Regions from separate parts of the Isoptericola sp. GX10416 genome, predicted to be linked through region 3. Evidence: predicted binding sites of a transcription regulator. Region 3 holds the regulator's gene; each other region holds the start of a gene.

Region 1 (9,438 bases), on a different contig from region 3:
GTGTCCACGGCGACCGGGTCGGCGTCGAGGTCGAGCAGGCGCCGCACGCGGGCGACGGCGGTGGCGACGTCCTGCAGGGACGCGAGCTCAAGGCGCAGCGCCACCCGTCCGGGGCCGACGGCGGCGCCGACGCTCACGTGCACGGCTCCCGGTCCGTGGGGGAGCAGGAGCGTGCGGGCGTAGGTGACCTCGGGGCCGTCGGTCGTGGCGGTCTCGACGCCCTCGACGGCGCGCGCCCCCAGGTAGGCGACGGTCCCGGCGGCGTCGAAGGGTTCCCGCACGGGCAGCGTGACGTGCAGGCGCACGCGGTCGGCGGTCTCGGTCCGGGCGGACGCGAGGGCGGCGCCGGCGCGACGCGCCCGGAGCTCCGTGGGCGTGGTCGCGAAGATCTCCCGGACGGTGTCGTTGAGCTGGCGGATGCTGCCGAACCCGGCGGCGAACGCCACGTCCGCGACGGGAAGGTCGGTGCTGGTCAGCAGCGTGCGGGCGGTCTGCGCGCGGTGCGCCCGGGCGAGGGTGAGGGGTGCGGCGCCGAGATCCTCCCGCAGCACCCGGGACACGTGCCGAGGGCTGTACCCGAGGCGCGCGGCCAGGCCGTCGACGCCTTCGCGGTCCACGACGCCGTCGGCGACGAGCCGCATGGCGCGGCCCGCGAGGTCACCGCGCAGGTCCCAGGCCGGGGTGCCGGGCGTGGCCTCCGGCAGGCAGCGCTTGCAGGCGCGGTACCCGGCGCCGTGCGCGGCGGCGCTCGTGAGGTAGAAGGAGACGTTCTCGGGGCGCGGCGTGCGGGCCGGGCAGGAGGGGCGGCAGTAGATGCCCGTGGTGTGCACGGCGGTGAAGAACTGGCCGTCGAACCGGACGTCGCGTGCGGCGATCGCTCGGTAGCGCTCGGCGAACACCGGGTCCGGTGCGGTCTGGATGGTCACGAGACCCATCCTCGCGCGTGGCAGCGGCGCAGGGCTAGCGGGAATCGGACATGACGGCGAGCCGCGCTCAGACGGACGCGTCGAGCCAGTCGACGACGGCGCCCAGGAACTCGTCGCGGGCCGGAGCGGGGGAGAGCGCCAGGTCGTGGGCGCCGCTGCGGATCGTCATATGGCTGACGTCGTCGCCGAGCGCCGGTGCGACCGACCGCATGTGCTCCACGTCCAGCACGCTGTCGGTCGTCAGGTGCTCGTCGCGGCTGGACCGGTCGGAGGCGAGCACCAGCACCGGGACCTCCAGGTCCAGGCCGCGGGCGAGCCGCCGCTGGGACCGCAGCACGGAGCGCAGCCACGCCGCCCGCACGGCGAAGGGTTCGTGCCACTTCCAGGCGGGGTCGAACTCCCACTCGCCGCCGTGCGCCGCGTGCAGGGCGCGGGCGTAGTCCGCGACCAGGTGGCTCACGACGGTCCGGGGCGCCACGGGAGCGACCGTCTCCACCATCGCCGTCGCCGCCCACCGCGTGAGGCGGGGCTTGTTGAGCCGGAACCACGGGCTGTTGAGCACCAGGGCGTCCGCTCGGCCGGGCCGCGCGGCGGCCCACAGCGGGGCGACCAGACCGCCCGTGGAGTGGCCGAGCACGACGAGCCGCTCGTGCCCCGCCTCCCGCACGGCGGCGGCGGCGGCGTCCAGGTCCTGGGCGTAGACGGCGATGTCCGGCACCTGGTTCGGGTCGCGGCCCGCCGCCGCGTGGGCGTCCCAGGAGCGTCCGTGCCCGCGCAGGTCCACGGCGTAGAACGCGTACCCTCCGGCGGCGAGCGCGCGGGCCACGTGCGGGTGGAAGAAGTAGTCCACGAACCCGTGCACCGCCAGCACGGCCACCCGCGCCGGGTGGCCCCCGGGTGCCACCGAGGGCGTGTACCGCACGAGGGTGGCCTCGGCGCCGTCGGGCAGCGACAGCGTGCGCGCCTCGAAACCGTCGCCCAGCAGGTCGGGGTGCCAGGCGGCCGGTTCCGGGGTTGCTGCGGTCGGGCCGGTTGCGGGCATCATCCGGCCGAGCCTACTCAGCGCGGCGGGTCAGGGCGCTCGCCCGGCTCGCCCGGCTCCTCCGGTGCGCCGCCGGGAGCCTGCGGCGGCTCGGAGGCCGGGTGCGGCGGCTCCGCCGGCGGCTGCGGGGAAGCGACCGGCGGCTGTGCCGGCGTGGCCACGGGCGGCTGGCTGAGCGGCGAACCGGGCTGGGGCGGCGTGCCGCCGGGCATGTACGGGTTCGGCGCCTGCGCCCCGCCGGGCGGGACGGTCCCGGCCGGCGCGGTCCCGGCCGGCGCGGTGCCGGGGCGGCGGTTGTTGCGCACGACGAGGACCGCGACGAGTGCGATCACGGCCAGACCCACGACGACGCCCACGATCCACCACGGGAACCCGGAGCCGAACCCTCCGCCGGCCTCGCCGCGGGCGAAGATCTCGGTGCTCTCGCCCATCGCGGGACGCCACTCGACCGTGCTGCCGTCGACGGTGCCGTTCGTGTCGGTGATCTCGCCCGGGAACGTGACGGCCAGCCGGACGTCGAAGCTCTCCGCGACGCCGCCCGGCAGGGACTCGAGCTGCCCGGTGTCGTCGGTCATGTCCATGGTGCCCTGGATGACGTACTCGTCGCCCTCGCGGGTGATGGACAGCTCCTCGGTGCCGGCGCCGGAGAGCTCGTCGATCGGCATGTCGCTGAAGGTCATCGTGGTGCCGGTGTACTCGCCGTCCGCGTACGGCTCCTGGGTCGCACCCTCCGGCAGGTCGCTGGCGATCTCGCCGCCGGCCTGGTCCCAGAGCTCCTGCGGGTCCATGCCCATGGTGCTGGCGAGCTCGTCGGAGAAGGCCATGGTCAGTGAGCCCGAGACGGTGTCGTCGTCCGACAGGGTCATGTCCATGTCGACCTTCATGCAGCCGGCGAGGGCGAACAGCCCGACGGCGGCGAGCAGGGCGACGACGGCGGTGCGGAGGCGGCCTCGGCCTCGGGTGGGTGTCTGCACCCGTCCAGCATCGCCCACGGGAGCGGCGGTGGCACGCGCTGGCGGCAGATCGTCCCGGGGGCGTCCCGGCGTGATGCACCACAGGGTTGAGTGGAATAGACTCAACTTTGCGGAGGTTGAACTCGGCAGCACCCCAGAGCGGACACGGAGAGGATCCATGGACACCAAGTTCACGACCATGTCGCAGCAGGCCATCGGCGACGCCGTGCAGTCGGCGTCGGCGGCCGGCAACCCCCAGCTCGAGCCGGCCCACCTGCTCGCCGCGCTGCTGCAGCAGTCCGGTGGTGTCGCCGTCGGGCTCCTCGAGGCCGTCGGGGCCGACCCGCAGCAGATCGGCCAGAAGACGCGCGCGGCGCTCGTCGCGCTGCCCACCGTGAGCGGCGAGGGAGTGGCCCAGCCGTCCCCGTCCCGGTCGATGCAGTCCGCCCTGACCACCTCCGCCCAGGAGGCGGAGGCGCTCGGTGACGAGTACGTCTCCACCGAGCACCTGCTCATCGCCCTGGCCGCCGGTCAGTCCTCGGCGGCGCAGGCGCTGACGACGGCGGGTGCGACGGCCGACGCGCTGCGCGCCGCGCTGCCCGCCGTCCGTGGCTCGGGCCGGGTCACCAGCCCCAACCCCGAGGGCACCTACAAGGCGCTGGAGCAGTACGGCACCGACCTCACCGCGCGCGCCCGCGACGGCAAGCTCGACCCCGTCATCGGCCGGGACGCCGAGATCCGCCGCGTCGTGCAGGTGCTGTCCCGCCGCACCAAGAACAACCCTGTGCTGATCGGTGACCCGGGCGTCGGCAAGACCGCCGTCGTCGAAGGGCTCGCGCAGCGCATCGTCGCCGGCGACGTCCCGACCTCGCTGCAGGGCAAGCGCCTCGTCGCGCTCGACCTGGTCGGCATGGTCGCCGGGGCGAAGTACCGCGGCGAGTTCGAGGAACGCCTCAAGGCCGTCCTCGAGGAGATCGCGTCGTCCGACGGCGAGGTCGTCACCTTCATCGACGAGCTGCACACCGTCGTGGGTGCCGGCGCCGGCGGGGAAGGTGCCATGGACGCGGGCAACATGCTCAAGCCCATGCTGGCCCGCGGCGAGCTGCGGATGGTGGGCGCCACCACCCTGGACGAGTTCCGCGAGCACATCGAGACCGACCCGGCGCTGGAGCGCCGCTTCCAGCAGGTGTTCGTCGGCGAGCCCTCGGTCGAGGACACGGTCGCGATCCTGCGCGGACTCAAGGAGCGGTACGAGGCCCACCACAAGGTGACCATCGCCGACTCCGCGCTCGTGGCGGCCGCCACGCTGTCCGACCGGTACGTCTCCGGCCGCCAGCTCCCCGACAAGGCCATCGACCTGGTCGACGAGGCCGCGTCCCGCCTGCGCATGGAGCTCGACTCCTCGCCGGTGGAGATCGACGAGCTGCAGCGCGCTGTCACACGGCTCGAGATGGAGGAGGTCGTGCTCTCCGAGGCCGACAACTCGGCCGACGCCACCTCGCAGGAGCGCCTCGAGCGCCTCCGGTCCGACCTCGCCGACAAGCGCGAGCAGCTCGCGGCCCTGACCGCCCGCTGGGAGGCCGAGAAGGCCGGGCACAACCGGGTCGGCGACCTGCGCGCCCGGCTCGACGAGCTCCGCGTGGAGGCCGAGCGCAAGCTTCGCGAGGGCGACCTCGAGGGTGCGGCGCGCGTCCAGTACGGCGAGATCCCCGCCGTCGAGCGCGAGCTGACCGACGCCGAGCAGGCCGAGGCCTCCGTCGCCGCGGCCGAGGACGTCGCGCAGGAGGCCCCGATGATCGCCGACAAGGTCGGCGCCGACGAGATCGCCGAGGTCGTCGCGGCCTGGACCGGCATCCCCGCCGGCCGCATGCTGCAGGGCGAGCAGGAGAAGCTGCTGGCCATGGAGGACGTCATCGGCGAGCGGCTCATCGGGCAGCGCAGCGCCGTCCGCACGGTGTCCGACGCGGTGCGGCGCTCGCGGGCCGGCGTCGCCGACCCCGACCGGCCGACGGGATCGTTCCTGTTCCTCGGCCCCACCGGCGTGGGCAAGACGGAGCTCGCGAAGTCGCTCGCGGACTTCCTGTTCGACGACGAGCGGGCGATGGTCCGCATCGACATGTCGGAGTACGGCGAGAAGCACTCGGTCGCACGCCTGGTCGGTGCTCCTCCGGGATACGTCGGCTACGAGGAGGGCGGCCAGCTCACCGAGGCGGTGCGCCGTCGGCCCTACTCCGTGGTGCTGCTGGACGAGGTCGAGAAGGCCCATCCCGAGGTCTTCGACATCCTGCTGCAGGTGCTCGACGACGGCCGCCTCACCGACGGCCAGGGACGCACGGTCGACTTCCGCAACACCATCCTGGTGCTGACGTCGAACCTGGGCTCGCAGTTCCTCGTGGACCCAACCCTGGACGACGCCACGAAGCGGGAGAGCGTCCTGACGACGGTGCGCGCGTCGTTCAAGCCCGAGTTCCTCAACCGGTTGGACGACGTCGTCGTGTTCGACGCGCTGTCGATCACCGAGCTGGGACGGATCGTCGAGCTGCAGGTCGCGGCCTTCGCGGCGCGGCTCGCGGACCGCCGTATCACCCTGTCGGTGACAGAGGCGGCGCGCGAATGGCTCGCGCTCGAGGGGTTCGACCCGGCGTACGGCGCCCGCCCGCTGCGGCGTCTGGTGCAGCGCGAGATCGGCGACCGGCTCGCCCGGCTCCTGCTCTCTGGGGACGTGGCCGACGGCGACGTCGTCGTGGTCGACCGCGACCCGGAGGGCGAGGGCCTCACCGTGGCCCCCGAGGTGCTCAACGCCTGACGGAGCCGGCGAGCCCGTGCTCGAACGCCCAGACGACGAGCTGGACGCGGTCGCGGGTGCCGGTCTTGGTCATGGCGCGGCCCAGGTGCGACTTCACGGTGCTGGGCTCGAGGAACAGCGCGGCGGCGATCTCCGCGTTGGACGAGCCCTGGCACAGCAGGGTCACGATCTCGTGCTCGCGCGGGGTCAGGAGGGCGGCCGCGCCGTCGTCGCGGGCGGCCGGCGCCCGGCGACGGGCGAACTCGTCGAGGACCCGGCGCGTGAGCGAGGAGTCCACCAGGCCGTCGCCGGACGCCACCCGCCGGACGGCGTCGACCAGCACGTCCGGGTCGGCGTCCTTGAGGAGGAACCCGCTGGCGCCGGCCTCCAGCGCGCCGAACACGTAGTCGTCCAGGTCGAACGTGCTCACCACGAGCACGGGGACCGGGTCGGCGACGCCGGGGCCCGCCAGCTCCCGCGTCGCGGTGATGCCGTCCCCGCCGGGCATGCGCACGTCCATGCAGACGACGTCGGGGCGCAGCGCGCGCACGACCTGGACGGCCTGCGTGCCGCTCGATGCCTCGCCGACGACGTCGATCCCCTCGCTGCCGAGGATGACGGCGAACCCTGCGCGGACGACGCTCTGGTCGTCCACCAGCACGACGCGGGTCATGAGGCCTCCTGCGTGACGACGGCGCGGGGGACCGTCAGCCGCACCCGCCAGGCGCCGTCCGGCGTGGCGCCCGCCTCCAGGGTCCCGCCGACGAGCACGGCGCGCTCCGACATGCCGATGAGGCCGTGCCCCGGTGGCGCGGCACGGGAGCTCCTGCCGTCGGCCGCCGTGCGCGACGCGCCGCCGGGCACGGTCACCCGGTTGCGGACGGTGAGCACGAGCTCGGCCGGCCGGTGGTCGAGCACGACGGTGACGGGCTGCCCGGGGGCGTGGCGACGGGCGTTCGCGAGGGACTCCTGCAGCACCCGGTAGACGGTGCGCTGGGTGTGGGGCGGGACGTCCTGCTCCTCGCCGCGGGTCTCGTGGTGGACGTCGGCGCCCGTGGAGCGGGCGAGCGCGAACAGCTGCGGCACGTCGGCGAGGGTCGGCTGCGGCGCGTCCCCGTCGTTGCCGTCCCGGCCGTCCGGTCGGTCCCCGGACCGCAGGAGGCCGACGACGAGCCGCAGGTCGTCCAGGGTGGAGCGCCCCTGGGTGCGGATCCAGCGCAGGGACTCCCGGGCGCGGTCCGGGTCGGTGCCGACGAGGCGTTCCGCCGCGGCGGCCTGGACGACGATCCCGGACAGGTGGTGCGCGGCGATGTCGTGCAGCTCGCGCGCCATGCGGTTGCGCTCCTCGAGCACCGCGCGGGAGGCCAGGGCCTCCCGTTCGCGCTCCGCCTGCTCGGCACGTCCGCGCAGCTGGGTCTCGAGCTCCCGGCGGGTGCCCACGTACACACCGATCAGCGTCGCGCCCACGTACGCCACCAGCGCCGAGAGGAGCCCGGTCCACAGCTGGGTCGCGGCCGTCCCGGTGGCGGGCAGGTGCTCGGGGACGGGCCCGGTGAGCACGAAGCCGAGGAGCGTCTGCACCACGGCCGCGCCGCCGGCCCACCCGAGCGCGACGTGTCGCCGGGCGTACGCGCCCACCGAGTAGGCCGCGACGAGCGTGGCCGGCGCCTGGAACGACATGATCGGGGACATGACGGCCACGAGGGCCACCTGCGCGCCCGCGACGAGCGCGAGGCACAGCAGCGGTGACCGCCGGCGCAGCGTCAGGAACATCGCCTGGGCGACGATCACGGCGACCACCGCGAACCGGCCGCGGCCCTCGATCTGCGCCGCGTCGGTGCCCTGGTCGACGAGCAGGACGACGACGTCGTCGAGCGCGATCTTCTCGACCACCAGGAAGAACGCGATGGTCAGCACGGCGACCACCGCTCCGAGGACGGCGTCGCGGCCGACGGGCGTGGTGGGGTCGGCGCGGAGACGCCGGCGCAGGGAGCCGATCACGCGAGCTGCCTCTCGTCCGTCGGGTGCTGGGGCCGAGACTACCGGCCGGAGATACCGGGCCCGCAGGCCGGGTGCCTCCGGACCGGGCGGTCTCAGAGGAGGTCGCGGCGGCGGAACGTCACCGCTCCGGAGCCGAGCACGACGGCGACCCACGCCGCGAGCCCGGCGAGGGCGGCCGCCACGCCGATCGTCTCGGTACCGCCGAGCATGCCGCCGGCGCCCTGGCCGGCCGAGGCGAGTGCCCCGATGGTCAGCGGCAGCCACGACATGGCCGACGACCCGCCGGCGGACAGCAGCGCGACGATCGCCTGGACCATGGGTTCGACGAACGCGAGCGCCACCACGACGACGATCGCCGCGACCTGTCCGCGCACGAGGACGCCGATGCCGAGGCCGAGCCAGGTGAACGCCACGAGGACGCCCAGGCCGCGTGCCCAGATGCCGAGGATCTCATCGGCACCGACGGCCAGCTCGGCGCCCGGGGCGGTCAGCACGGCCGTCGCGAGGCCGAGGGCTGAGACGAGTGCGAGCGCGACGCCGATCACCAGCGCTGCGACCGCCGTCGCGGTCGCCTTGCCGAGCAGGATCCGGGTGCGGGAGGGCACCACGAGAGCGGTCGGGACGATGCCGCCCGTGCGGAAGTCGGTGGTGCCCGCCAGCGCACCCAGGATCAGCAGGCAGAGCGTCACGACACCGACGGAGCCGGTGCCCGAGGGGCCGTTGCCGAGCAGGTCGAGCATGCCGCGCTGGACCGTGGCGTCGCCGACGTCGGTCAGGGCGCCGAGCTCGGGCATCAGGTCCGCCGAGGGCCCGGCGGAACCGGTGGACGCCGCGAACGCGTCGAGGCCCTGGAGCACACGGGGCATCAGGATGGTCAGGGCCTGGACGAGCGCGGCGCCCGCGACGGCGACGATCCCGATGACCCAGGGAGAGCGGGTGGAACGGAGCTTGAGCATCTCGGCACGGAACATCAGCGCACTCCTGCGGTGGTGGCGGTCAGGTCGAGGTAGACGTCCTCGAGGGAGGAGTCCTGGACGAGCTCGTCGAGCGGGCCCGCGGTGATGACGCGGCCCTGGCCGACCACGACGACGTCGTCGGCCACCTGGGTGACCTCGGCGAGGACGTGGCTGGCGAGCAGGACGGCGCCACCGCCGTCGGCGAAGGACCTCAGCATCTCGCGCAGCCAGCGCATACCTGCCGGGTCGAGGCCGTTGGCGGGCTCGTCGAGGACGAGGATCCCGGGATCGCCGAGGAGTGCCGCGGCGAGGCCCAGACGTTGCCGCATGCCCAGCGAGTAGGTGCGGACGCGGCGGTCGGCGGCGGGCGTCATCCCGACGATCTCCAGGACGTCGTCGACCCGGCGGGCCGGCATCCCGCCGGCCAGGGCGAGGATGCGCAGGTGGTCGCGGCCGGTGCGTCCGGGGTGCAGACCCCCGGCGTCGAGGAGCGCGCCGACGGTCCGCGCGGGGTCGTCGAGGTCGCTGTGACGGCGGCCCTGGACGAGGGCCTCGCCGGCGGTGGGCGCGGCGAGGCCGAGCAGGACGTGCAGCGTCGTGGTCTTGCCCGCGCCGTTCGGGCCGAGCAGCCCGACGACGCGTCCGCTCTCGACCGTGAGGTCGACGCCCTGCACGGCGTCGAACGTTCCGTACGACTTGCGCAGGCCGGTGATCTGTATGGCGGGCACGTGTTCCCCTCTCGTGTGTCCGCGCCGGTGCGGTGCGGTGCCTCCAG
Region 2 (9,438 bases), on a different contig from region 3:
TCGTCCAGGAACCGGCGAGGGTCCCCGGCGGGCTGCTGGTCGGTCACGAGATCCTCAGGCCCTGGGCGTCGGCGTCGTCCGAGTCCGCGTCGTCACGTCCCAGAGGGCTCTGCAGGAGCGACTGCGGCCTCGGCTCGGGCGCGTCGTCCTCCGTGCAGTCCGGCTCCTGCTCGGAACGCTCCTCGTCCGCGAGCTGCTTGTCGTCCGCCGGCTGCTCTTCCGCGGCAGGTTCCTCCTCGCAGAGCTCGTCGGCGGGCGGCTCGTCGGCAGGCGGCTCCGTCGGCTCGGGCGACGGCTCGTCGGCGGGCGGCTCGGTCGGCTCGGGCGAGGGCGTCGGCTCCGTCGGTGTCGGTGTCGGCGACGGCGACGGCTTGTCGGCAGGCGGCTTGGTCGGCGTGGTCGGCGTGGGCGTCGGCTTGGGCTTGGGCTTGGGCTTCGGGTCCTTATTCTCGTCGCCGTTGCCCTTCTTGTTCTTGTCCTTGCCCTTGTCCTTCTTGTCCTTCTTGCCGTCCTTCTTGTTCTTCTTGTCGCCGTCCTTCTTCTTGCCGTCCTTCGAGTCCCCGGAGTCCTTCTTGCCGTCCGACCCGCCCGTCGAGTCGCCACCGGACCCGTTGCCGTCCGACGACCCGCCACCGGTGGAGGAGCCGCCGTCCGTGGCGAAGTCGTCCGTCGAGGTGGCGCGGTCCGGGATCGGGCCCGCGGCGAAGAACTCGAAGTGCCACGGCTCGGGCTTGCTGCCGTCGAGGCGCGCCCAGGCGGGGTTGTCCCAGCCGTAGTCCGGCCCGTTGACCCGCAGCCACGCGTACTCGGCGGACCGGCCGCCCGAGATCGGGGTGGAGAGGTCCAGGGCGAGACCCCAGCCATGGTTCGACGTGCCGGGCACGGCGGCCAGGTGGGGCTTCGCTGCACGCACCGCGACCTGTGAGGCGTACGAGCGGTAGGAGTCCGTGATGGGGATGTTCGTGCCGAACCGTGCGCGGTAGGCCTCGTTGAGCGCTTCGAGCTGCAGCGCGGCGTCGCACCGGAGCATGTGGCCGGGCGCCCACGGGACGGCGCACAGCACCGACGTGGGGATCCGGCCGTTGCTGTAGCCCGCCGTCGATGTGGCGTGCTGATCGACGACCGAGCGCAGCGCCTGCGACAGCGAGTTGGCCGCGGCGTCCAGCGGGAGGCCGCCCGCGGTGACCGGGGTGCCGTCGCTCAGCACGAAGGTCCCGTCGGGCAGCTCGGTGACCGACGGGCGGATGTCGACGACGTAGCCCGCTGCCGCCGGGTCGAGGAGCGTGGAAAGACGCGTCGCCGCCACCACCACGTCGTCGAACGTGACGGCGTCGTCCACGTGCTCGTGCTCGACGTCGCCCTCCACCCCGAGCGTCTCCTCGGCACCGGGCTCCTCGGCATCGGGCTCCTCGGCACCGCCGAAGCCGCCGGCCGTCGAGGGCATCTCCGGCTCGGCCGAGGCGTCCTCCTCGTCGGACCCGGAACCGCCCCCTGCTGCGCCGTCGTCCGGCAGGACCGGGCTCGCGACCCGCAGCGCCCCGTCGCCCTGGAGCAGCTGGTCCAGCGTGGGGAGCCGGAGGCTCGGCACGTCGACCGGCTCGATGGGCTCCAGGTCCGCCGTCGACCGCGGCCCACCGGTGTCACCGGCCGCGCCGTACTCGATCTCGGGGTCCCCGGCGTCCGCGAGGTCCTCCGGGCGCACCGACCCGCCGTCGTCGTCCGCGGGCTCGTCGACCTCGGCGGGCGGCCGCAGCTCGTCGCTGCCGAAGTCCTCGGGGTCGCCGAAGGGGACGTCGCCCGCGGGCTCGCCGGCCGGGTCCGGCGCCGTCGGTTCGTCGGCGGGCTCGTCCGGTACGGCGTCGGCGACGTCCTCGCGCTGCTGGGGGACGCCGACCCGTGGCGCGACGGCGGCGTCCCGCTGGGCGACGTAGATGCTCAGCAGGGTGCCGAGCTCCGCTGCGGCCTGCTGCACCTCTGGGTCGAGCGCGCGGCCCGAGTCCACGGCGGCCAGCTCGGCCCGCTCGACCACGTCGAGGATCTGGCCCACCGTCTTCGGGCCGGTCGACGTCGAGGCGCCGACGACGCCCACGACCACCGGCTCGGTGTCGACGGGCGCAGTGAACTCAGGGTGCTCGGTGAAGTCGTTCCAGGGAAGGTCGGAGACCGAGCCGGCCATGATGCCGGCGGCGAAGGTCAGAGCAGCCGCACCGGCGCCGACGGTGCGCAGGACCGAGCGGCCTCGCTCGGCGGACGCGGGCCGGCGCGGCGCGGAGCCGTCGACGCTCTCGGCGTCACGTCCTCCCAGGTCACCGTTCTTCTCGACCGCCACGCGGAACCCTTCTGCCAGCCGCTGTGCTGCACGACGCATCCTCGCACACCAACGTGACCAGATGCTGCGGGCAACGTCCCCCAAGAACCACTGTGCGGCACCGCGACGAGTCCCGCCAGTCCTCCCAACCACCGTTCGCCCGGAGCCGGCCGGGTCCGCCCGAGGGCACACTGGACCCATGAGCAGGCCCTCCGCATCGACGCCCCCGAGCATCGACCTGAACAGCGATCTCGGTGAGCGGTCCGAGCGGTCCGCCGTCCGGGACGACGCCCGCATGCTCGCCGTCGTCTCCAGCGCGAACGTGGCGTGCGGGTTCCACGCCGGGGACCCCGCGACGATGCGCCGCACGGTCCGCGGAGCGGTCACCCACGGGGTCGCGATCGGCGCGCACGTCGCCTACCGGGACCGTGCCGGGTTCGGTCGCCGGTCGATGGACGTGCCCAGCGACGAGCTGCGCGCCGACGTCGTCTACCAGCTCGGCGCGCTGCAGGCTGTCGCCGCGGCCGAGGGCACGCGGGTGCGGTACGTCAAGCCGCACGGTGCGCTGTACAACACGGCGGCCACCGACGAGCGGGTCGCGGTCGACGTCGCGGCGGCGGTCGCCGCCGTGGACCCGGCCCTGGTGGTGCTCGGACTGCCCGGCAGCGTCGCCCTGGCCGCCGCGGCCGACGCCGGGCTCGCGACCATGTCGGAGGCGTTCGCCGACCGCGCGTACACCGCAGCCGGGACCCTCGTGCCCCGCGGTACGCCCGGCGCGGTGCTCGACGACGCCGAGGAGGTCGCCGCCCGCATGCTGCGGCTCGTCGCGTCCGGCCTCGTCACCGCCGTGGACGGCACCGACGTCCTGGTGCAGGCCGACTCCGTGTGCGTGCACGGCGACACCCCGGGTGCGGTCATGATGGCCGAGCGGGTGCGCGAGGTGCTCGCCGGCGCCGGCGTCCAACTCCGATCCTTCGTCGAGGGCACGTGAGCGTGCGGGTCCGGGTCGCCCGGGACGACGTGCTGCTCGTGGAGGTCGCCGACCTGGCGGCCGCCACCGCTTTGCACCGCTCTCTGTCGAGCGCCCCGGTGCCCGGCGTCGGGCAGCCGGTGCCAGGGGCCCGGACGGTCCTGGTGCCGTTCGACCCGCGGGTCCTCCCCGCCACGACGCTCGCCGACGAGCTGCGCGCGCGGGCCGAGGTGCCGTCGTCGGGCACGGAGCAGCCAGGACGTCTCGTGGAGGTGCCCACGGTGTACGACGGCGCCGACCTGGACGGCGTCGCGGCCCACCACGGGTGGAGCGTGGCCGAGGTGGTGCGCCGGCACACGGGCGCCCGCTGGACGGTGGGGTTCGTGGGCTTCGCGCCCGGGTTCGGCTACCTCGTGGGCGACGACCCGGGGCTGGTGGTGCCGCGGCGGGCGAGCCCGCGCACGCGTGTCCCGGCGGGAGCGGTGGCCCTCGCCGGGCCGTACTCCGGCGTCTACCCGCGCGAGAGCCCGGGCGGCTGGCAGATCGTCGGGCGCACCGCCGTCGTCACCTGGGACGAACGGCGGGACCCGCCCGCGCTCTGGGTCCCGGGCGACCGCGTGCGGTTCGTGGCGGTGCGAGAGTCGGTGCGCGGTGTCTCGGCTCCGTTCGGCACTTCCGGCTCCGTTCGGCAGTCCGGACTGCCGAACGGAGCCGGAAGTGCCGAACGCGGCGCGCTGGAGGTGCTCGACCCGGGAGTGCAGACCCTCGTGCAGGACCTCGGCCGCCCCGGCCGGGCGGACCTCGGCGTCGCGACCTCCGGAGCCGCCGACCCCCGCAGCCTGCGCGCCGCGAACCGCGCCGTCGGCAACCCCGTCGACGCCGCCGCCCTGGAGACTCTCGGCGGCCTGCGGCTCCGGGCGCACGGCCCCGTCGTGGTCGCCGTCACCGGCGCTCCCACCCCGCTCAGCACGGTGCCCGACGGCGGAGGCCCCGCCCGCCCGCACCGCCTCGGCCAGGCGTTCGCGCTGGCCGACGGCGACGAGCTGTCGATCGGGACGCCGACGCGCGGGCTGCGCAGCTACCTGGCGCTGCGAGGCGGCCTCGACGTGCCGGCCGTGCTGGGCTCACGTGCCACCGACGTCCTCGCCGGGCTGGGCCCCGACCCGGTGCGCGCCGGCACCCTGCTGCCCGCCGGGCCACCGCCGTCGGCCGCCGTGGCCCTGACCACGACGGGCGCGCCCGACCCGGCCACCCTGCCTGCACCGGGCGACGTCGCGACGCTGCCGCTGGTGCTCGGCCCGCGCGACGACTGGTTCACCCCCGAGGCTCTGCGGCTGCTCACCGAGCAGGAGTGGGAGGTCACGGCGCGGTCCAACCGCGTGGGGCTCCGGCTCGCCGGGGCGGCGCCGCTGGACCGGCGCTCCGCCGTCGCGCACGCCGAGCTGCCCAGCGAGGGCTGCGTCACCGGAGCGCTGCAGGTGCCGCCCGACGGCCAGCCGGTCCTGTTCCTCTCCGACCACCCCCTCACCGGGGGATACCCCGTCGTGGCCGCGGTGCCGACGGCAGACCTGTGGGTGGCCGGCCAGATGCCGCCCGGCGCCCGGCTGCGCTTCCGTGTGACGTGAGTGTGCGCAAGATCTCCACGGACTCTTTGTCCACAACCACACACATCGCGCAAGGTCGCGGGCAGGATAGGGGCATGACGTCAACGACGACCAGCACGACGACCGGTCGAGCACCGGGCCGCGCCGCAGCGGCCGGACTGCTCGCCGTCACCCTCACCCTCGGTGCCTGCTCCGTCCCCCACGACGTCGAGCGGTACATCGCCGATGCCCAGGTCCAGGCCGACAGCCTCGACGCCGACCTCCAGCAGCTCGCGGACCAGACCTCCGAGCTCACCACACTCGGGGAGGACGTCACGAACGCCGTCGACTCTGCACAGGCCGCCACCGACGAAGCCCGCTCCGCCCTCGACAAGGCCGCGGAGTCGTCCGACGGCGCCGTCGTGGCGCTCGCGGACGCCCAGGTCGCGCTCGAGGCCGCCTCCGCCGAGGTGAGCTACGTGATCGCGAACGCCGACGCCAGCCCCGAGGTCGTCACCGCCCTCACCGAGCTGCAGGAGCAGATCAACGCGCTGCGGGGCCAGACGGAGAACGCCGGCGAGTAGGGCCTCAGGCCGGCCGCCGCCGGCCGAGCCACTCCCGCGCCGCGGCGACCAGGAGGCCCACGCCGAGCTCCAGCGTGGGCTCGGGCACCGGCGCGAAGAACGGTGAGTGGTTCGGCGCGACCTCCGCGGGCAGGTTGCCCATGCTGGCCGTCGACGGGTCGAAGCCCTCGAACAGCGCGGCATCGAAGCCGCCCAGGAACCAGTACACGAGCGGGGCGTCCGCTGCGGCCGCCAGGACGCCGACGTCCTCCGAACCCGCGAGCGGCGGCAGCTCCACGACGGCGGGCCGCCCGCCCGCGGACTCGATCGTCGCGCGGCGGGCCTCGAGCGAGCGTTCGAGCGCGGAGCGGGTGCGCCCGGCGGCCTCCGGGTCGTTCACGGTGGCGCCGAACGTCGAGACCTGCTCGTACTCCGGCGGCTGCGGGGCGCCCGACGCCACCGCCTCGGCGTCGACGATGCGGTGGATGGCGGCGAGCACGCGCTCGCGCACGGCCTCGTCGAACGTGCGGACGTTGACCAGCAGCTCCGCGCGGTCCGGGATGATGTTCGCCTGCGTGCCGGCGCGGACCGCACCGACCGTCACCACCGCCGCCTCCCGCGCTCCGACCTCGCGCGCCACGATCCCCTGCAGCCGCTGGATCGTCGCGGCCGCCATGAGGACCGGGTCGACTGCGCCCTCCGGGCTGGACCCGTGCCCGCCGCGCCCGTGCAGGACGATCCGCATCGAGTCGGCAGCGGCCATGGCGGTGCCCGGCGTGAGGTTGACCGTCCCGACCGGGAGCGGCATGACGTGCTGGCCAAGTACGACGTCGGGCGTGCCGATCCGCGCGTACAGGCCGTCGTCGACCATGGCTCGTGCGCCGGCGCCGACCTCCTCCGCCGGCTGGAAGAGCACCTGGAGCGTGCCCGACCACTCCTCGCGGCGCTCGGCCAGGTGGGCTGCCGCGCCGAGGAGGCACGTCACGTGGACGTCGTGCCCGCAGGCGTGCATGGTCGGCGTCTCGCGCCCGTCCGGCAGGGTGGCGGTGTCCGTCGAGGCGTAGGGCAGGTCGGTGCGCTCCGCGACGGGCAGGCCGTCCATGTCGGCGCGGAGCAGCACCGTGGGGCCGTCGCCGTTCGCCAGGACGCCGACGACGCCGGTACCCCCGATGCGGTCGTGCACCGCGAAGCCCGCCGTGCGCAGGCGATCGGCGACGACGCCCGCCGTGCGGTGCTCGGCGAACGCGAGCTCGGGATGCGCGTGCAGGTCGGTGTAGACCGCGGTGAGCTCCGCGGCGGTGAGGGCGCTCATGCCGCCATCCTGCCCTGCCGACCCGCGACCGTCGCCGCACGTACGCCGTGGGCGAATCCGGAAATTGAGTCGGCACGACTCAAGTTGCACCCCTCAGCACCACCCACCCGAGGAGGAATCATGATCGCCACCCTGAACCGTCCCCCGTTCGCCGACGTCCGGATCCGCGACCCGCGCCGTCTGCCGCTCGCACCCGCCGAACGCCAGACCGCACCGGTGGACGTCTACCGCCAGGGCGAGGACCTCGTCGCCCGCTTCGACCTGCCGGGCATCGACCCGGCCGACGACGTCACCGTCGAGGTCGAGGGACGCCAGCTCGTCGTCCGCGGCGAGCGCAAGGACCACCGTGACGAGGACGCCGAGGGCCGCCGGTTCTCGGAGGTCCGCTACGGCGAGTTCCGTCGTGTCGTCCCGCTGCGCAAGGCCGTCGACGGCACGGCCGTGACCGCGTCCTACGACGCCGGTGTCCTGACGGTCACCGTCGCCGGAGTGTTCGCGGGCACGACGCCGCAGCGCATCGAGGTCACCACCGCCTGACCCCAGGTCGGGCAAATGTCACGGTCCGGACCGGTTCGGTGCGTCAAACCAGTCCGGACCGTGACGTTCGGCGTGGTCAGTCGAAGTAGGCGGGCACGTCGATCGGACCGCCGGCCGCCGCGAACTCGGCATCCACCGCCGCACGCAGCCCCGCGTCGCACAGATAGTCCAGCGCCGTCTGCGCGAGCCCGGCGGCGCCGTCGACGGCGGCCCGCTCGGCGTCCGGACCGCCCGCCGCCGCGGCGAACGCCTCCGTGTGCAGCGCCACGGAAGGCTCGGACACCTGGATCAACGGGTGGATCCCCGGCACCCGGAAGCTGACGTTGCCGAAGTCCGTCGACGCCGCCAGCGTCTCGGACACCACCCCGCCCGGCAGCACGTCCCGCCCTCGCGCCTCCTGCGCCGCCACCCACCGCCGGGTGAGCGCCTGGTTGGTCCGCACCGGCAACGACGGGTGCGCGCCGTCGTCCCAGTCGATCTGCACCTCGGTGCCGGTGATGAGCGCGGCACCGCGGGCGACGTCGTCCAGTCGGCGCGACAGGTCACGCAGCGTGTCCGGGTACTTCGAGCGCGCGTAGAGGTGCATCACCGCACGCTCGGTGATGATGCTCGGCCGGGTGCCACCCTCCACGATGGTGGCGTGGACCCGGTCCGACGGCGGCATCTGCTGCCGCAGCAGACCGATGCCCTGGTAGGCCAGGGTCGCCGCGTCCAGGGCGTTGCGACCCATGAACGGCTGCGCCGAGGCGTGCGCCGCCCGGCCGGTGAAGGTCCAGGTCAGCAGCCGCCGCCCCAGCCACACCTGGTCCGCGACGTCGACGCCGTACGGGTGCACCATGATCGCGGCGTCGACGTCGTCGAACGCCCCGGCGCGCGCCATGACCTCCTTGCCGCTGTGCCCCTCCTCGGCGGGCGTACCGAGCAGCACCACGCGGCCCGACGGCGCCCCCTCGCCCGCCAGCACCGGCTGCAGCGCGAGGAACGCGCCCACCCCTGCGGCCGCGATGACGTTGTGGCCGCAGGCGTGGCCGATCACGGGCAGCGCGTCGTACTCGGCGCAGATCGCGATCGTCGGCCCGTCGGCCGGGTCGGGGCCTGTCAGCTCGGCCCGGAACGCCGTGTCCACGCCGTGCACGCCGAGCTCCGCCTCGACGCCGTGCTGCGCGAGCAGGTCCACGAGCAGCCGCGCGCTGCGGTGCTCGGCGAACGCAGTCTCCGGGTGGGCGTGCAACGACTGCACCACCTGGACCAGCTCCGGCCGGAGCGAGGTGACCGCCGTCTCCACCGCCGCCCGCAGCACGGCCGGTGCTCCGCCGTCGTCCTCGGACACGGGCTGCGCGGCCTGCGCCGCGAGGGCGACGCGCCGACGTGCCTCGGTCTCGTCGACGACGTGGTCGAGGTACGCGGTGCTGGGCGGGAGCGGTCCATCCACAGGCATGCCGTCATCGTACGGACCCTCCCACCGGGGAGTCCGGGAACCCGTTTGCCGGTCCGGCAACGCGGCTTTCACCGGGCGGCCCCCGGGGGGACCATGGAACGGTCCGCACCGCCAGGGAGGCCCCATGCCCAGCCAGGTCCGCATGCTCGACGACGTCCGCCCGGACGAGTCCGACCACGAGTTCCTGCCCGCCATGTCCCGCAGCTGGCTGGTGCCCTGGTACGACCTCACCGCCCGCCTCCGCGGCCTCGGACGCCTCTACCGCCGGACGGTCGAGCTCGCACGGATCAGGCCCGGCCAGCGGGTGCTCGACGTCGGCTGCGGCACCGGCAACCTCTCCCGGGAGGTGCTGCGCGCCGCGCCGGACGCCGTGGTCACCGGGCTGGACCCCGACGGCGAGTCGCTGCGCCGTGCGGCCCGCAAGCTCCGCCGTCGTCGGCGTGGCGAGGTCACGCTGGTTCGCGGGTTCGCGCACCGCCTGCCCGTGCCGGACGCGAGCCAGGACCACGTGGTCTCCTCCCTGGCGCTGCACCACGTGCCGGCCGAGGAGAAGGAGCGCCTCGCCGGGGAGATCGCCCGGGTGCTGCGTCCCGGCGGGCGGGTGACGATCGCGGACTTCGCCGGCGACCACGCGAGCGCGCACGAGCACGCGTCCGAGGGATCACCCGGGCACGGGGACGACGGCGGCACGCACCACGGGCAGCACGACCACGGGCCCGGGCGTGGT
Region 3 (9,438 bases):
GCTGGCTGGACACTCGCGGCACCGCGTCCTAAGTTGAGTGCAGACGACTCAATCCACGTCACGAAGGAGAGCAACCACCATGGCTCGTGCAGTCGGCATCGACCTCGGAACCACCAACTCGGTGGTCGCCGTCCTGGAGGGCGGCGAGCCCACCGTCATCGCGAACGCCGAGGGCGCTCGCACCACCCCGTCCGTCGTCGCGTTCTCCAAGAACGGCGAAGTCCTCGTGGGTGAGGTCGCCAAGCGGCAGGCCGTCACCAACGTCGACCGCACCATCGCGTCGGTCAAGCGCCACATGGGCACCGACTGGTCGCAGGAGATCGACGACAAGAAGTACAGCGCGCAGGAGATCTCCGCCCGCGTGCTCGGCAAGCTGAAGCGCGACGCCGAGGAGTACCTGGGCGAGCCCGTCACCGACGCGGTCATCACCGTCCCCGCGTACTTCAACGACGCCGAGCGTCAGGCCACGAAGGACGCCGGGCAGATCGCCGGCCTCAACGTGCAGCGCATCGTCAACGAGCCGACCGCCGCGGCCCTCGCCTACGGCCTCGACCGGGGCAAGGAGGACGAGCTCATCCTCGTCTTCGACCTCGGTGGCGGCACGTTCGACGTCTCCCTGCTCGAGGTGGGCAAGGACGAGGACGACTTCTCCACGATCCAGGTCCGCGCCACCTCCGGTGACAACCGCCTCGGTGGTGACGACTGGGACCAGCGCATCGTCGAGCACCTCATCAAGCAGGTGAAGAACTCCGCGGGCGTCGACCTGTCCAAGGACAAGATCGCCCTGCAGCGTCTGCGCGAGGCGGCCGAGCAGGCCAAGAAGGAGCTCTCGTCCGCGACGAGCACCAACATCTCGATGCAGTACCTCTCCATGAGCGAGAACGGCCCCGTCCACCTGGACGAGAAGCTGACCCGCGCGCAGTTCCAGCAGATGACGCAGGACCTCATCGACCGCACCAAGGAGCCGTTCCACGCCGTCATCCGTGACGCGGGCGTCTCCATCTCGGAGATCGACCACGTGGTCCTCGTCGGCGGCTCCACCCGCATGCCGGCCGTGGCCGACGTCGTGCGTGAGCTCACCGGTGGCAAGGAGCCCAACAAGGGCGTCAACCCGGACGAGGTCGTCGCCGTCGGCGCTGCCCTGCAGGCCGGTGTCATCGGTGGTGAGCGCAAGGACATCCTGCTCATCGACGTCACCCCGCTGTCCCTCGGCATCGAGACCAAGGGCGGCGTGATGACCAAGCTCATCGAGCGCAACACGGCGATCCCGACCAAGCGGAGCGAGATCTTCTCCACGGCCGAGGACAACCAGCCGTCGGTGGCGATCCAGGTCTTCCAGGGCGAGCGCGAGTTCACCCGGGACAACAAGCCGCTGGGCACGTTCGAGCTGACCGGCATCGCGCCGGCGCCGCGCGGCGTCCCCCAGATCGAGGTCACCTTCGACATCGACGCGAACGGCATCGTGCACGTGTCCGCCAGCGACCGCGGCACGGGTACCGAGCAGTCGATGAAGATCACCGGTGGGTCGGCCCTCCCGCAGGAGGACATCGACCGGATGGTCAAGGAGGCGGAGGAGCACGCCGAGGAGGACAAGAAGCGTCGCGAGGAGGCCGAGACCCGCAACCAGGCGGAGTCCTTCGCCTACTCGATGGAGAAGCAGGTCGCGGACAACCGCGACAAGCTCCCCGCCGACGTCGTCTCCGAGGTCGAGGCGGACATCGCCGCCGTCAAGACCGCCCTGGAGGGCGAGGACGCCGACGCCGTCAAGACCGCCTACGAGAAGCTCGGGACGTCCTCGCAGAAGATCGGTGAGGCGATCTATTCGGCCGAGCAGGCCGCGGGCGCCGGTGCGGACGGTGCGCCGGCGGACGGCGCCACGCCGGAGTCCGAGAACTCCGACGAGGACGTCGTCGACGCCGAGATCGTCGACGACGAGGACGACAAGAAGGACGCCAAGTGACGCCCGACGAGACGCAGGGAACCCCCGAGCAGCCCGAGGAGGGCCGCTCGGGGGACACCCCCTTCCAGTTCCGGGACAAGCGCAAGGTCGACCCCACCTCGGGCGAGAAGCGTCCGGAGGCCGCGCCGTCGGACGCGGCCGACGGCGCGGGTGCGGCGGCCGACGCCGGCGACCCGCTGGAGGCGCTCGACTTCGAGCCCTCGGGCGAGGCGGTCGAGGACTCCGAGCTGCTGCGGGCCAAGGCCCAGGCGGCGGAGAACCTCGACGCCCTGCAGCGGGAGCGCGCGAGCTTCACGAACTACCGCAACCGGGCGCTGCGCGACCAGGAGGTCGCGCGGACCCAGGGCACGCAGGACGTGCTCGTCGCGCTGCTGCCGGTCCTCGACGACATCGAGCGTGCCAAGCAGCACGCCGAGCTGTCGGGCCCGATGGCGGCCATCGCGGAGAAGCTCGACGTGTCGCTGACGAAGTTCGGCATCGAGCGGTTCGGCCGCGTGGGCGAGGAGTTCGACCCCACGCTGCACGAGGCGCTGATGCACAACGCGGACGCCGAGGTCGAGGTCGCCACGATCAACCTGGTGATCGAGCCGGGCTACCGCATCGGTGACAAGGTGGTCCGCGCCGCCCGCGTAGGCGTCGTCGGACCCGAGTGATCGTTGTGGGCGCGATTTCTGGGCTCCATACCCGGCCATCACGGGCAAAACGGGCCAGAAATCGCGCCCACAACCGTCGGAGAAGGTGAGGAAGGGACGTCGTGACCGGTCAGGACTGGATCGAGAAGGACTTCTACGCCGCGCTCGGCGTCCCCAAGGACGCCGACCAGGCGGCCATCAAGAAGGCATACCGAAAGCTGGCCCGCCAGTACCACCCGGACCAGAACCCCGGTGACGCCTCCGCCGAGTCCCGGTTCAAGGAGATCGGCGAGGCCTACGCGGTGCTCTCGGACACCGAGCAGCGCCAGCAGTACGACGCCGTGCGGTCGATGGCCGGTGGCGGCGCGCGCTTCAACGCGGGCCCGGGCGGCGCGTCCGGTGGGTTCGAGGACGTCTTCAGCTCGATGTTCGGCGGTGGAGCGCGCCCCGGGTCGCAGTACCAGCAGTACCAGTCCGGCGGTGCGGGGTTCGAGGACATCCTCGGCTCGATGTTCGGCGGCGCGGGCACCGGCCGGCCGGCCGGGTTCGGAGGCCCGCAGCAGCGCCGGGGGCCAGACGTCGAGACGCGCGCCACGCTCCCGTTCCGCGCCGCCGTCGAGGGCACCACGGTCGAGCTCACCGTGGACGGCAAGAAGATCACCGCGCGCATCCCGGCCGGGGTGCACGACGGGCAGAAGATCAGGCTGCGCGGCAAGGGCCGTCCGGGCACGGCCGGCGGGGCCGCGGGCGACCTGCTCATCGCGGTGCACGTCAGCGAGCACCCGGTGTTCTCGATCGACGGCGTCAACCTGCGCATGACCCTCCCGGTCACCTTCGCGGAGGCCGCGCTGGGCACCACGGTCGAGGTCCCGACGCTCTCGGGCGAGAAGGTGCGGCTCAAGGTGCCGGCGGGCACGCCGTCGGGCCGGGTGCTGCGCGTCAAGGGCCGCGGCGTGGCGACGGCGAAGCGTACCGGCGACCTGCTCGTGAGCGTGCAGGTGGTGGTGCCGCAGAAGCTGAGCCGGGCCGCGAAGAAGGCTCTGGAGGAGTTCGCCGCGGAGGCCGACGGCGAGGACGTGCGCGCCGCGCTGGCCGCCCAGGCCGCACAGTAAGGGCTGGTCCGCCGGACCACGTCAGGGAGCGAAGGAGGTCCACATGGTCACCGACGACGCACCCGTGCTGACGGTCTCGCAGGCCGCGCAGCTCACGGGGCTGCACCCGCAGACGCTGCGCCAGTACGACCGGCTCGGACTGGTCGTGCCGCGGCGGACCCGTGGCCGCGGACGGCGCTACTCCCGCCGCGACGTGGCCCGCCTGCTCGAGGTGCAGCACCTCGCGCAGAGCGAGGGCATCAACCTCGCCGGGGTCAAGCGCATCCTCGACCTCGAGCAGCACGTCATGGTGCTCGAGCACCGCCTGGACGAGCTCGCGAGCCTCCTGGCCGAGCGCGAGCGTGCCGAGGGCCGCGTGTTCGCCGCCGGGACCGGTGGCGACGTGGTGGCGGTGCCGCGCGGGCAGCGGGTGCGGCGCACCGAGCTGTACGTCGAGTCGCGCCGCGAGCAGGGCGGAGCGCTCGTGCTGTGGCGCCCGGCGCCGCACCGCGACTGAGCGCCTGCTTTCAGGAACGGCATTCTTTCGTCAATAGATTCTTCTCTGGTAAGGCTTTCCTTACCGCTGGTGAATATCTCGCTTTCCTGTGCAGGAATCTCATTCACGCCTATCATCGAGATATCGGCGAGTGCGAGACCTGACGCGAGGAGCGAGATCATGACCACCCTGATGGAGATGCCCGAGGTCACCAGCTGCACCGTGGACGGCTGCAGCTACAACCACGACCACGACTGCCACGCGGGGGCCGTGACGATCGCGGGCGTCCCCGGGGACGCCTCCTGCGCGACGTTCATCCCGCTCAGCACCAAGGGCGGGCTCGAGAAGGTCGTGGCGCACGTCGGTGCCTGCCAGCGCACGGACTGTGTCCACAACGAGGACCTGGAGTGTGCGGCCAGCGCCATCCGCGTCGGCGCCGGACCGCAGGACCCGAGCCACGCGGACTGTCTCACCTTCACCACGGCATGACAGGTCGCCGGACATGACGAGGGCCCCGGACGGCAGCGTCCGGGGCCCTCGTCATGGGACGGCCGGTCAGCGGCGCAGGTTCCGCATCAGCTCCAGGGCGGCCTGGTGGGACTCCGGCAGCCGCTCGACCCACACGCGCACCGGGCGGCGCAGGCTCTCCGCGACGCCCAGGACCTCCGCGTTGCGCTCGACGATCTTGCGGACCGACTGCGCCAGCCGTGCCGTGGCGGCGCTCCGCTCACAGAGGACCGCGAACACGCCGTCGCTGAGCGACGCCATCGGGTGGCCGTCACCGAAGACCTGTCCCAGCGTCCTGCCGACCGACGCGGCCCGCCCCATGCGCTGCCAGGCGTCCAGCTCGTCCACCGCCACGTCGAGGACGACGAGGCAGTGCGAGTCGGAGGCGTCCTGCTCGTTCCCGGCGGCACGGCCGTACGTCTCCCGCAGCCGTTCGCCGAGGTAGGCGGACGTCGGCAGCCCGGTGGCAGGGTCGCGGATGCCCCGGGGTGCCGGGTCCCGCTCGCGCACCAGCACCCAGCCCTGCGCGGCACCGCGGACCGCATCCACGTCGAGCGGCGCCCCGACGGACCGGTAGAGGCAGGCGACGTCGTCCAGCGTCTCGTCGAGGCCGATGCCCGCGGCGCTGCGTGCCGTGCCCAGCCGGTGCGAGGCAGCCTCCGGGCTGCGCCCCGCCTCGACCGCCTCGACCAGCGCGTCCACGGCAGGGTGGTACCAGTCGCCGGGGCGCAGCCATACCTCCGTGAGGCTGGCGGTGCGCCAGCGTTCACGGGTGGCGGCGGCGGGTGCACCGCTGGGTGGGAAACTCATGGTGGAGGGACTTTCATAGGTCTCCATCATGACGCAGTTCGCGCCAACCGGTGAGGGTGAATCGCGCCACTGATGATTCACCCTCCGCCCAGCACCCCGCCGGCCATGATCCAGCGTAGAGTGACGCCGTCCGTGCTCTGCTGGGTGCGGGCACGCTCGGGGGAGTGACGAAGAAGCGGGTTGCGACGTGACCGACGTCTACGTGGGTTCGGACGGATCAGCTCCCAGCGATGGCGAGCTGATCCTTGAGGTGCGCAGCGGCAGTCTCGACGCCTATGGCGCCCTCTACGAGCGGCACGCCTCTGCGGCGCGGGTCCTCGCCCGCCAGTACGTCACGACGGTGAGCGACGCGGACGACGTGGTCTCCGAGGCGTTCCACCGCGTGCTGGGGGTCCTGCAGCACGGCGACGGCCCCGACACCCACTTCCGGGCCTACCTCTTCACCGTGGTGCGTCGGCTCGCCGCCGACCTCGCTCGCCGTGCTCAGCGCACGCGCCCGACGGCGGACGACTGGACCTTCGAGGCCGCCCTCGGCCCGTCGGCCTCGCCCGAGGACCCCACGCTGGCCGGGTTCGAGAGCACCATCGTGGCGCGGGCCTACCAGGGGCTGCCGGAACGGTGGCAGGCGGTGCTGTGGTACACCGAGATCGAACAGCTCACGCCCGCCCAGGTGGCGCCGATCCTGGGGCTCACGCCCAACGGGGTCTCCGCCCTCGCCTACCGCGCGCGCGAAGGGCTGCGGGTCGGTTACCTGCAGGAGCACCTCACGGCGGAGCCCGCCGACTCGTGCCGCCAGGTCAACGCGCTGCTCGGCGGGTACGTCCGGGGCAGCCTCGCCCGCCGCGAGATCGCCCAGGTCGACACCCACCTCGACGGCTGCGGCGACTGCCGGACGTTGGTCCTCGAGCTGGGCGACGTGGCGCACGGCATGCGTGGCGTCGTCGCGCCGCTGGTCGTCGGTGTGGCCGGGATGGCAGTGCTGGGGGCGCTGCCGCTGGGTCTCGTCACCGGAGGCGCGGTCGGAGCTGCGGGTGCCGCCGGTGCCGCGGGCACCGCGGGTGGTGTCGGTGCGGGCGTCACGGGATCGGTCGGGGGCGCGACGGCGGGGGCCACCTCGGGCGTCTCGGCCGGGGTCGGTGCCGCTGCCGGCACGACCACCACCGCGGGCGCGGCGACAGGTGGTGCCGCGACCGGAGGTGCCGCGACTGCTGCCACCGCTGGAGCGACCACGGTCACCGCCAGCACGACGACCACTGCCGTCGCCGCGACCACGGCCGGGGTCTCGGGAGCGACCGTGGCGGCCTCCACCGGCGCTGTCGCCGTCGCTGCCGCCGGTGTGGTCAGCGTGCTCGGTGCCATCGGTTCCGAGGAACTCCCGGGGGTCCCGGAGCCGCCGCTGCACTCCGCCGAGAGCCTGCCGTGGCCCTCCGCCGACCCGACGCCGGCACCGAGCGACCCGACGCCGGCACCGAGCGACGACCCGACGGACCCGACGAACATCCCCTTCCTGAAGGACGCCGAGCTGGTCGCGGACGACGTCCACGTCCCGACGCCCGCCGAGGTGGTCGTCGCCGTCGCCGAACCGGACGCCGACCTCGAGCCGCGGGTCACGAACGACCTGGCGCTGCGGGTCACGAACCTCGGCGAGACCGCGGCCGCGGGCTCGCACGTGCTCCTCACGCTCCCCGAGGGCGTCGGGCTCGCGTCGACGTCGACGCCGTCCGGCGCCTCCGCCGGGACCCATCACCCGACGTCCGAGTCGTTGGCCTGCACACCGACGACGAGGCCGCAGGACACCCTCTGCGCTGTGGGCACGCTGGCGCCGGGCGAGGCGCGGACCGTGACCGTCCCTCTCGTCGTGCGGGACGGCGGCTCGTACACCGTCTCCGCGCAGACGTGGGCCGACGGCGTGGACGCCCGCAGCGTCGCGCTCGATCCGGTCCGGGTCGAGTACTTCGGCCCGGAGCTCACCGCGGCGGCCGCCGGCGCGACCTCCGTCGCCAACCCTGGCCTGGCAGAGATCCCCTTCACCGTGCGGAACAGCGGCGACCAGCCGGTCGACGCCGGATGGACGGCGAAGGTCCGCGTCCCTGCCGGGCTCGTCCCGCACGGCGTCGGTGGAGGACTCGACTGCACCGCCCGCGACGGTTCGGCCGACGACGGCGCCTCGGTGTGGCTGTGCACGGGGGCCGGGCTCGCTCCCGGAGAGTCCGTCTCGGGCAGCGCCGCCGTGGTCGCCGACGGTACCACCGCGCAGGGCAGCTACGACGTCACGGTGGTCCCCGCGCTGGATGGCGTCCCGACGGTCCGCTCCGTCGCCGTCGTCACGGCGCCCCGCGGGTGGCAGGGTGCCAACGCCGGGGTGTCGTCGATGCAGGCGTCGTGCCGCGCCACCGGCGGGCTGGCCACGGCGGACGCCGTCGTCACCGGCACCTACACCAACCTCACCGGCCGCACGATCTCCGCCACGCTCGAGGCCGCCGGCACGAAGGTCTCGACCCCCTCGACGCTGGCCCCGGGCGAGTCGACGACACTCACGGCACCCGACGGGCTGCGCGTCCCCGCCGGCGCCGGCACCTGGACGGTGTCGACGGTGGTCGGCGGCACCACGTACAGCCGGACGGTCACGGCCGGGACCCACGGCTCCGCCGAGTGCTACGACCCGAGCTGGGACGTGCAGACAGCGGCCACCGTGCTCAACGACGGCGGGAAGGTCCGCATCGAGGGCACGATCACCAACCGGACGGGCGAACCGATGCAGGCGTCGCTGACGGCCGCCGGCGGGACCACCGACGCCGTGCGTCTCGGCGCGGGGGAGTCGGTCGACCTCGGGCGCACGACCGGTGGCGGCGATCTCGCCGCCGGCACCGCCACGTTCAACCTGTACCGATGGGTGACCGACTCCGACGGCGACCAGCCGACCTCCGGCGTCGTGCCGGCCGTCGCCCCGACCGCCGCCTACGACGGAGCGCGGATCGCCCCCGCCGCGGGCCGGGCCGAGGCGGCGGAGGCCTGCACCTACGACGCCGCGAGCGAGACGTCGGCGCGCACCTTCACCATCCCGGTCGACAACACCGGCTCGACCCTGCCGGTGGTCTTCAGGGCCCGGGCCGGCGGGAGCACCGACGAGGTCCGCCTCGCCGCCGGGGCGAAGGGCACCCTCGAGCTGAGCGTCCCCTGGGGCACGGCGTCCGGCACCGTGCTCGCCGACGGCGTCGAGCTGCGGGGGATCGACGTCGGCTTCGACAGCTGTGCCGAGGCGCCCGGATGGCCGGCCGCCGTCGACGTCTCCGCCGCCGCGCAGTGCGACGCGGGAACCGCGCAGGTCGTCGTGGAGGTCGCCGGCGACGACCACCGGGCCTGGGCGGCGACGCTGCTGCGCCGCGGGGAGGGTGTCGAGACGCGGGACCTCGCGGCACGCGGATCCACCCGGTTCGTGATCGACGACGGTTCGTGGCGCACCGGCTCAGGGAGCGTGACCGTCCGCCTCGCACGCACCATCGAGGGGCGCGAGTTCACCGCCGAGCGGGAGGCGTCGCACGATTCCGCCCGGTGCGTCGTCCGTGAACCCCGGGCCCGCCTCGACGAGGGTGACGTCCAGATGGACCTGCACGGCGATCACGCCACGTCGTGGCGGAAGGTCGGTGTGCTTCTCGACAACAGCCGATCGACCGTGCGCACGACCTTCCGCGTCGAGGGCCCGCACGGCCACGCCCAGAAGATCGTCGTGGCGGCCGGCGAGACCGGTGCGGTCGAGAGCCGACGCGTCGACGGCCGTCAGGGCGGGACGTGGACGGTGACCGCCGGCGACTGGTCGACGAAGCTCGAGGTCGAGACGTTCACTGCGGCAGAGGCCGGGTGGTGTGCCGAACGGATCGCCTGGGGAGCGAAGTACGCCAGCGGCGACGTGCGGTCGTGGAACGGCCACGCCTACCGCTACCT

Evidence for each region. Region 3 encodes HspR, which represses chaperone genes until heat shock. Its sites were predicted from a motif close to AAGTTGAGTCNNNNNGACTCAACTT; they were not measured.
Region 1: clpB (ATP-dependent chaperone ClpB) is a predicted target of HspR. The motif match lies at 3,026-3,050, and genes of this name have one in related genera.
Region 2: ACWAT2_RS08145 (Hsp20/alpha crystallin family protein) is a predicted target of HspR. The motif match lies at 6,798-6,822, and genes of this name have one in related genera.

What each region holds. Positions count from the first base shown of each region.
Region 1 is NZ_JBWPVO010000002.1:217,791-227,228, forward strand. It holds gene ACWAT2_RS04815 (AlkA N-terminal domain-containing protein) at 1-926, opposite strand, end outside; gene ACWAT2_RS04820 (alpha/beta hydrolase) at 994-1,971, opposite strand; gene ACWAT2_RS04825 (LppM family (lipo)protein) at 1,986-2,942, opposite strand; gene clpB (ATP-dependent chaperone ClpB) at 3,100-5,727, shown strand; gene ACWAT2_RS04835 (response regulator transcription factor) at 5,717-6,379, opposite strand; gene ACWAT2_RS04840 (sensor histidine kinase) at 6,376-7,707, opposite strand; gene ACWAT2_RS04845 (hypothetical protein) at 7,800-8,678, opposite strand; gene ACWAT2_RS04850 (ABC transporter ATP-binding protein) at 8,678-9,391, opposite strand.
Region 2 is NZ_JBWPVO010000004.1:86,854-96,291, forward strand. It holds gene ACWAT2_RS08115 (DUF2087 domain-containing protein) at 1-47, opposite strand, end outside; gene ACWAT2_RS08120 (M15 family metallopeptidase) at 44-2,368, opposite strand; gene ACWAT2_RS08125 (LamB/YcsF family protein) at 2,508-3,299, shown strand; gene ACWAT2_RS08130 (5-oxoprolinase subunit B/C family protein) at 3,296-4,903, shown strand; gene ACWAT2_RS08135 (hypothetical protein) at 4,978-5,445, shown strand; gene ACWAT2_RS08140 (amidohydrolase) at 5,450-6,736, opposite strand; gene ACWAT2_RS08145 (Hsp20/alpha crystallin family protein) at 6,857-7,273, shown strand; gene ACWAT2_RS08150 (M20 family metallopeptidase) at 7,350-8,711, opposite strand; gene ACWAT2_RS08155 (class I SAM-dependent methyltransferase) at 8,836-9,438, shown strand, end outside.
Region 3 is NZ_JBWPVO010000012.1:59,336-68,773, reverse strand. It holds gene dnaK (molecular chaperone DnaK) at 80-1,960, shown strand; gene grpE (nucleotide exchange factor GrpE) at 1,957-2,613, shown strand; gene ACWAT2_RS15950 (DnaJ C-terminal domain-containing protein) at 2,715-3,704, shown strand; gene ACWAT2_RS15945 (heat shock protein transcriptional repressor HspR) at 3,748-4,200, shown strand; gene ACWAT2_RS15940 (DUF1540 domain-containing protein) at 4,360-4,668, shown strand; gene ACWAT2_RS15935 (nucleotidyl cyclase domain-containing protein) at 4,735-5,496, opposite strand; gene ACWAT2_RS15930 (sigma-70 family RNA polymerase sigma factor) at 5,684-9,438, shown strand, end outside.